Regions from separate parts of the Sporosarcina sp. FA15 genome, predicted to be linked through region 2. Evidence: a T-box and tRNA genes for the amino acid it is inferred to sense, from the RefSeq annotation. Region 2 holds a T-box; the other holds one or more tRNA genes.
The links. A T-box is a leader RNA that pairs with one kind of tRNA and senses whether it is charged. The one in region 2 lies ahead of ileS (isoleucine--tRNA ligase), so its partner is inferred to be a tRNA-Ile.

Region 1 (3,374 bases), 2.2 Mb from region 2:
ATGAAGCGGAACTGGATGATGAAGGAATCGAATCCCCTCTCGGAGATATTCCTTATCATGAAAAAGATAGTTATATAGAGGATCAGAAGAAGTGAAAAGAAACACCATAGGCCATTGCTTATGGTGTTTCTTTTCAGGATATTTTAGCTCACGTATGTTAATTAACCAAAAGTAACCAGTAAATGATTTAATCAAACACTAGGCGCTGCGTGTGCAGTTGCCTTTGAGTTGCTTTAGATAGAACGACCTCTTTACTATTATCGAGATATCTTGATGTGTAGGGATGCGACTTCGTAGCACCCTACACATTTTTCGGGAATCGTTTGGTGGTTATCCATCCGTTGCTCTCCAAAGGCATAAGTACACGAAATGCTAGAGCTTTTTGGGACGAAAGAATAGCGGGGCTTCTTAACTGGATAAAAGCCGCCAAAGATATAATTTTGGCGGCTGAAGTCTTCTACATAGTCTTGTCTTTTTTATTTAAGAATGAAACAGAACTCCTACCAATATCGCTTCGACGCTGGATGGTCTATATGAGAAAGAGCATTTCATTATCTGTGATGAAATCTGCAACCTGGAGTACGTCTTTCTTGAATATAAGCAGTATCAACTAGTAATCACCTTATAATCTCGGCATATACATCTCAAAATCACATTTCTCTCGATAATGAACACCCTAGTGCAGGCGCGGCAAAGGGGTCGCCGAAGCCGTGAGACTGGATGCGAAGCGATATCCAGGCTTACGGTGAAAGGCATCCCCAAAGCGTCAAGCGTTCTACAATCCACACCCCGAATTATAACTCTCTCCTTATTGAGCGCCACAGTAGATTCAATGGGATTCTTTAATTCAACATATATAGTGAGAATTTAAGTGAACTAGAAAACTATATATAAACAAATTAAAAAGTAGCTTTACAAGTTCATTAAGAACTTGTAAAGCTACTTTTATGTATGACCCCTACGGGATTCGAACCCGTGATACCGCCGTGAAAGGGCGGTGTCTTAACCGCTTGACCAAGGGGCCAAATTATATATGGCGGAGAAGGAGGGATTCGAACCCTCGCACCGCTTTCGCGATCTATACCCTTAGCAGGGGCACCTCTTGAGCCGCTTGAGTACTTCCCCATATATAAATGGCTCCGCAGGTAGGACTCGAACCTACGACCGATCGGTTAACAGCCGATTGCTCTACCACTGAGCTACTGCGGAATGGTGGGCCTAAATGGACTCGAACCATCGACCTCACGCTTATCAGGCGTGCGCTCTAACCAGCTGAGCTATAGGCCCTTTTTGGAGCGAGTGAAGGGAATCGAACCCTCATCATCAGCTTGGAAGGCTGAGGTTTTACCACTAAACTACACTCGCATAACAATGGTGGCTCAGGACGGAATCGAACCGCCGACACAAGGATTTTCAGTCCTTTGCTCTACCGACTGAGCTACTGAGCCACGTATTTAGTTTACATTAAGTCGTTAACTTATTCTAAACCTTATAGTATTAATAAAAATGGCGGTCCCGACCGGGATCGAACCGGCGATCTCCTGCGTGACAGGCAGGCATGTTAACCGCTACACCACGGGACCATTTGGTTGCGGGGACAGGATTTGAACCTGTGACCTTCGGGTTATGAGCCCGACGAGATACCACTTCTCCACCCCGCGACAACAATATAAGTACTATTTAATTTCACCACTAGTTAAAAATGGAGGAGGTAGAGGGATTCGAACCCCCGCGGGATTTGACTCCCCTGTCGGTTTTCAAGACCGATCCCTTCAGCCGGGCTTGGGTATACCTCCATGGCTGTATATAATAGTGGTGGACCTTGCAGGACTCGAACCTGCGACCGGACGGTTATGAGCCGTCTGCTCTAACCAACTGAGCTAAAGGTCCTTTAAGATGGCGGCAGAGGGGATCGAACCCCCGACCTCACGGGTATGAACCGTACGCTCTAGCCAGCTGAGCTACGCCGCCAGGATCTTTATTAAAATTGTGTTGGTGGAGCCTAGCGGGATCGAACCGCTGACCTCCTGCGTGCAAGGCAGGCGCTCTCCCAGCTGAGCTAAGGCCCCATTATAGCTGGCAATTATTAAAGCACAAATCTACTTAAAATGGTATATTCTTTAAGCGGCGAATCTGCTTAAAAAGCTTAATGGTCGGGAAGACAGGATTCGAACCTGCGACCCCTTGGTCCCAAACCAAGTGCTCTACCAAGCTGAGCTACGTCCCGAAGAATTATAAAGTTTAAAAACATAATGGTGCGCCCGGCAGAAGTCGAATCCACAACCTCCTGATCCGTAGTCAGGTGCTCTATCCAATTGAGCTACGAGCGCATATAAGTGAAAAGTTATTAATGCCGAGAACCGGAATCGAACCGGTACGGTAGTCACCTACCGCAGGATTTTAAGTCCTGTGCGTCTGCCAGTTCCGCCACCCCGGCAAAAATATGGAGCGGAAGACGGGATTCGAACCCGCGACCCCGACCTTGGCAAGGTCGTATTCTACCACTGAACTACTTCCGCATTATAAGTGCGGGTAAAGGGAGTCGAACCCCCACGCCCGAAGGCACTAGATCCTAAGTCTAGCGCGTCTGCCAGTTCCGCCATACCCGCAATATAAATTATGACACTAAGTCATAAAAATGGTGAGCCATGCAGGATTCGAACCTGCGACCCTCTGATTAAAAGTCAGATGCTCTACCAACTGAGCTAATGGCTCGAAAAGTGGTGCCGGAGAAAGGACTTGAACCCTCAACCTACTGATTACAAGTCAGTTGCTCTACCAGTTGAGCTACTCCGGCTAATAGTTTTCATTATAAATAAAATGGTGGAGGATGACGGGCTCGAACCGCCGACCCCCTGCTTGTAAGGCAGGTGCTCTCCCAGCTGAGCTAATCCTCCTGGGTATAAGTGCGACAAACTTCAGTTGTTCGTCCTATTCATAAACCTATGTAATAATTGTTACAAGACCGGCGACGTCCTACTCTCACAGGGGGAAACCCCCAACTACCATCGGCGCTGAAGAGCTTAACTTCCGTGTTCGGGATGGGAACGGGTGTGACCTCTTCGCAATCGTCACCAGACTTGTATGATCTTTTCTCAAAGACAATAATTATTATAACATATCATCTAATTAATTGCAAGTACTTTTTTTATGAACGGTACTTATTCGCTCAAAACTGAATAAAACAGACATTGTGCTACACAGAATCAGGGTAATCAAGCCCTTTTCAAAATTGGTTAAGTCCTCGATCGATTAGTATCCGTCAGCTCCACACGTCGCCGTGCTTCCACCCCAGACCTATCAACCTCATCTTCTTTGAGGGATCTTACTTACTTGCGTAATGGGAAATCTCATCTCGAGGGGGGCTTCATGCT
Region 2 (3,374 bases):
ATAATTTCTTAAGCGCGCCCACTTTGTCGAGTGCCTCTGTAACTGCTTTATTTGCATCTTCATAAAACAGACCTTCGAAGCCTGGCGCTTCATCAGTCATAACACCGCGATCATCGATAGGAGAAAGAGCATCAATACCATATGATTTAGACACGTAGAAGTCATCTTCCCCGTGGCCTGGAGCTGTATGGACACATCCAGTACCCGCTTCGGCTGTAACATGATCACCGAGCATAACAAGCGAATCGCGGTCATACAATGGGTGCTTCGCAACAACACGGTCGAGTTCAGAACCTTTCAGTTCACGCTCAACAACATGGTCTTCCCAGCCAAGTTCTTCTGCGACAAACGTAAGTAAATCTTTAGCGATAAGGAATTTCTCTTCTCCCGCTTTAACAATAACGTATTCAAATTCCGGATGGACAGAAATCCCAAGGTTTGCAGGAATCGTCCATGGAGTTGTCGTCCAGATTAAGAAGTTAACATCTTCATCAATTACGCCAAGTCCATCTTTCACAGGGAAACTAACATAGATAGATGGTGATTTCTTATCCTGGTACTCGATTTCCGCCTCAGCAAGTGCAGATTCACTTGATGGTGACCAATAAACTGGTTTCAATCCTTTATAGATATATCCTTTTTTAGCCATTTCACCAAACACTTGAATTTGACGCGCCTCAAAAGCTGGTTTTAGCGTGATATATGGATTATCCCAATCGCCACGTACACCAATCCGTTTGAACTGGCTACGCTGATTGTCAATCTGGCCAAGCGCATATTCCTCACACATTTTACGGAATTCTGCTACTGACATTTCTTTTCTTTTTACGCCTTTGTTCACTAATGCCTGTTCAATCGGCAGTCCATGTGTATCCCAGCCTGGAACGTATGGCGCGTGGAAACCTGTCATTGATTTGTGGCGGACAATCATATCTTTCAATACTTTGTTCATGGCGTGACCCATATGAAGATCACCATTCGCATATGGAGGACCATCGTGTAATACGAAGAACGGGCGACCCGCAGTTCGTTCCTGTACTTTTTTATAAATGTCCATCTCTGCCCATTTTTCTTGCAGTAATGGCTCTTTGTTAGGTAAGTTACCTCTCATCGGGAATTCTGTTTTCGGCATAAGTAATGTATCTTTGTACTCCATGTTTTTTCCTCCTTTAAAATAGAAAAGCGCAAAAGGATCGCAGCCTTCGCCACGTCCTGTGGCTAAGACCCCATACCTACATCCTGTAGACACAAGGCACAGGCAAAAATAAAAAAATCCCCACCCCTAAAAAGGGACGAAGAATTATTCTCGCGTTACCACCCTACTTGTAGCAAACGAATTTGCTACCACTCAGACACCATAACGGGGTGTTTCCGGGATCACGTAAATTATTCCGCAATCCAGCTCGAGAGTGATTTTCATTTCCAATCCGTTGACCGGGCTTCCACCGCCCCCGGCTCGCTATTCTCAGATTTGGAAGGTACTTTCTCTTTCAACGCCTGTTCTAAATATATGCCTATAAGTATATGTGTGAATTAAGACTAAAGTCAAGTTTCCTTATGAATCCAGGTCGGCTGCCATTTCTAAACGTTCCGCATCGATTTCGTACTCAAGTAAAACGTCCCAATCATCTGACTGAATCAGATCAAGTTGCGCTTCAATGAGCATTTTGAAACGTGTACGGAAAACCTTCGACTGTTTCTTAAGATCTTCAATTTCCACAGAAATTCTACGCGCGCGAGAAAGTGCCTCATTGACAATTCGATCCGCATTTTTTTCTGCTTCCTTGACAATCAATTTCGATTCCTTCATAGAGTTGCGACGAACGTCTTCCGCAGCTTCCTGAGCGATAAGAATCGATTTTTGTAGCGTTTGCTCGATTGAGTTAAAATGGGAGACCTGTTCTTCTGATTGTTTCAAATTGCTTTTCAATGTTTTGTTTTCTTCAAGTATATTTTCAAAATCTTTCATGATTTGTTCCAAAAACTCATTTACTTCATCTTCATCATATCCACGAAACTTATTGGCAAATTCTTTATTATGTATATCAAGTGGTGATAAAGCCATTTAAAGCATCTCCCCTTTAACTTATTCATTCTCTATTATACATGTTAAGGCATCAGATAACAGTTCTTTTTCAAACTATTATCTGACAAGTCATTCTAATTTCCCAACAATGAGACGAATCTTATCTTTACGCGTTCTTCCTTCAATTGCGATCACTTTAAAACGGCCAGAACCTCTAATTGATATCATATCTGACTCTTGAAGTTCGAATGCAGGCTGATCCCTAACAGCCCAATTCACTTTCACTTTTTCCCCGTGCACAAGCGTCGCCGCTTTTTGACGTGGAATAGTGACTAATGCCGCAGTGACTACATCGAGTCGTAATGAACTAACGATATGCATTTCTTCTGTCCATGTATCTGTCGTGACAATCCAGTCTTCGGGACGATTACTTTCTTCAACTGTCACTTTCGCTTTCCCAATCGATAAAAAATTAGCCGTCATATAATCCTTTAACTCATCTGCGACCGCAAACTGGACTTGATCATCAACCACTCGGATGTCCCCAAATTTCGAACGGTCGATGCCTAATGACATCATCGAGCCCAGGATGTCCTTGTGATCAAGTTTCAAAAACTTAGAAGCATACTTCACATCAAAAATAGCTATTCGATAATCGACTGGTTCTGGTACATAATAATCTGGATAGATAAGAACTCTTCGTCTTTCCGCTTCCAGAAAAGCTCCGTACAATCCGACCAATAGCATCGAACTGCCCGCAAGAGATTCTACAATGCGCTGCTGCCTAGGATCCAAGAATCCTGTTAGTTTTGGTGAATAGGTATCTTCCACTTCACGTATCCAGCCAATCGCCATTTCGATGAAAGGCTGTTCATCTTTTCTGAAATGCTGCAGTATAGTTTCCATTTCTCCGGCTCCTTATAGAAAAATCCTCACATAAGTGAGGACGACGTGATCATTTTATAACAACATCAAAAATATTGCTGTAACGCCATCAGAGATAAACCTCAACGCAAATATACCAACGATTGGTGAAATGTCAATCATTCCAAGAGGTGGAATGAATTTTCTGAAAAACCCTAAATAAGGTTCGGTAATCTTTCCAAGTATTATACCAAACTTAGTCTCACGAGAAGCAGGTATCCATGACATTAGTATATAGATAATAAGAAGTATTGAGTAAATCGATATTGCTCCTGTTATTCCTTTATAAATTAACCCTAAAATATTTTCCATTCTGTTGGTACACCTCATTCAATTTCTATCGTTCAAAATAATCGGAGATTGCACCAGCAACTTCCACATTCTCCGGCACGCAAAGGAAAATATCAGTGCCAATTCGCTGGAT

Region 1: it encodes a tRNA-Ile, which carries the amino acid that the T-box ahead of ileS (isoleucine--tRNA ligase) is inferred to sense. The anticodon was not compared.

What each region holds. Positions count from the first base shown of each region.
Region 1 is NZ_CP188818.1:4,827-8,200, reverse strand. Features, by position in the region: gene ACP8HG_RS00120 (TraR/DksA C4-type zinc finger protein) at 1-95, shown strand, start outside; tRNA gene ACP8HG_RS00115 (tRNA-Glu) at 953-1,024, opposite strand; tRNA gene ACP8HG_RS00110 (tRNA-Ser) at 1,035-1,125, opposite strand; tRNA gene ACP8HG_RS00105 (tRNA-Asn) at 1,135-1,209, opposite strand; tRNA gene ACP8HG_RS00100 (tRNA-Ile) at 1,211-1,287, opposite strand; tRNA gene ACP8HG_RS00095 (tRNA-Gly) at 1,292-1,365, opposite strand; tRNA gene ACP8HG_RS00090 (tRNA-Phe) at 1,373-1,448, opposite strand; tRNA gene ACP8HG_RS00085 (tRNA-Asp) at 1,508-1,583, opposite strand; tRNA gene ACP8HG_RS00080 (tRNA-Met) at 1,587-1,661, opposite strand; tRNA gene ACP8HG_RS00075 (tRNA-Ser) at 1,704-1,796, opposite strand; tRNA gene ACP8HG_RS00070 (tRNA-Ile) at 1,814-1,890, opposite strand; tRNA gene ACP8HG_RS00065 (tRNA-Met) at 1,898-1,971, opposite strand; tRNA gene ACP8HG_RS00060 (tRNA-Ala) at 1,994-2,069, opposite strand; tRNA gene ACP8HG_RS00055 (tRNA-Pro) at 2,151-2,227, opposite strand; tRNA gene ACP8HG_RS00050 (tRNA-Arg) at 2,254-2,330, opposite strand; tRNA gene ACP8HG_RS00045 (tRNA-Leu) at 2,352-2,437, opposite strand; tRNA gene ACP8HG_RS00040 (tRNA-Gly) at 2,445-2,519, opposite strand; tRNA gene ACP8HG_RS00035 (tRNA-Leu) at 2,528-2,609, opposite strand; tRNA gene ACP8HG_RS00030 (tRNA-Lys) at 2,640-2,715, opposite strand; tRNA gene ACP8HG_RS00025 (tRNA-Thr) at 2,722-2,797, opposite strand; tRNA gene ACP8HG_RS00020 (tRNA-Val) at 2,822-2,897, opposite strand; rRNA gene rrf (5S ribosomal RNA) at 2,964-3,079, opposite strand; rRNA gene ACP8HG_RS00010 (23S ribosomal RNA) at 3,233-3,374, opposite strand, start outside.
Region 2 is NZ_CP188818.1:2,194,456-2,197,829, forward strand. Features, by position in the region: gene ileS (isoleucine--tRNA ligase) at 1-1,156, opposite strand, end outside; T-box leader at 1,286-1,503, opposite strand; gene ACP8HG_RS10590 (DivIVA domain-containing protein) at 1,556-2,065, opposite strand; gene ACP8HG_RS10595 (RNA-binding protein) at 2,156-2,932, opposite strand; gene ACP8HG_RS10600 (YggT family protein) at 2,987-3,262, opposite strand; gene ACP8HG_RS10605 (cell division protein SepF) at 3,288-3,374, opposite strand, start outside.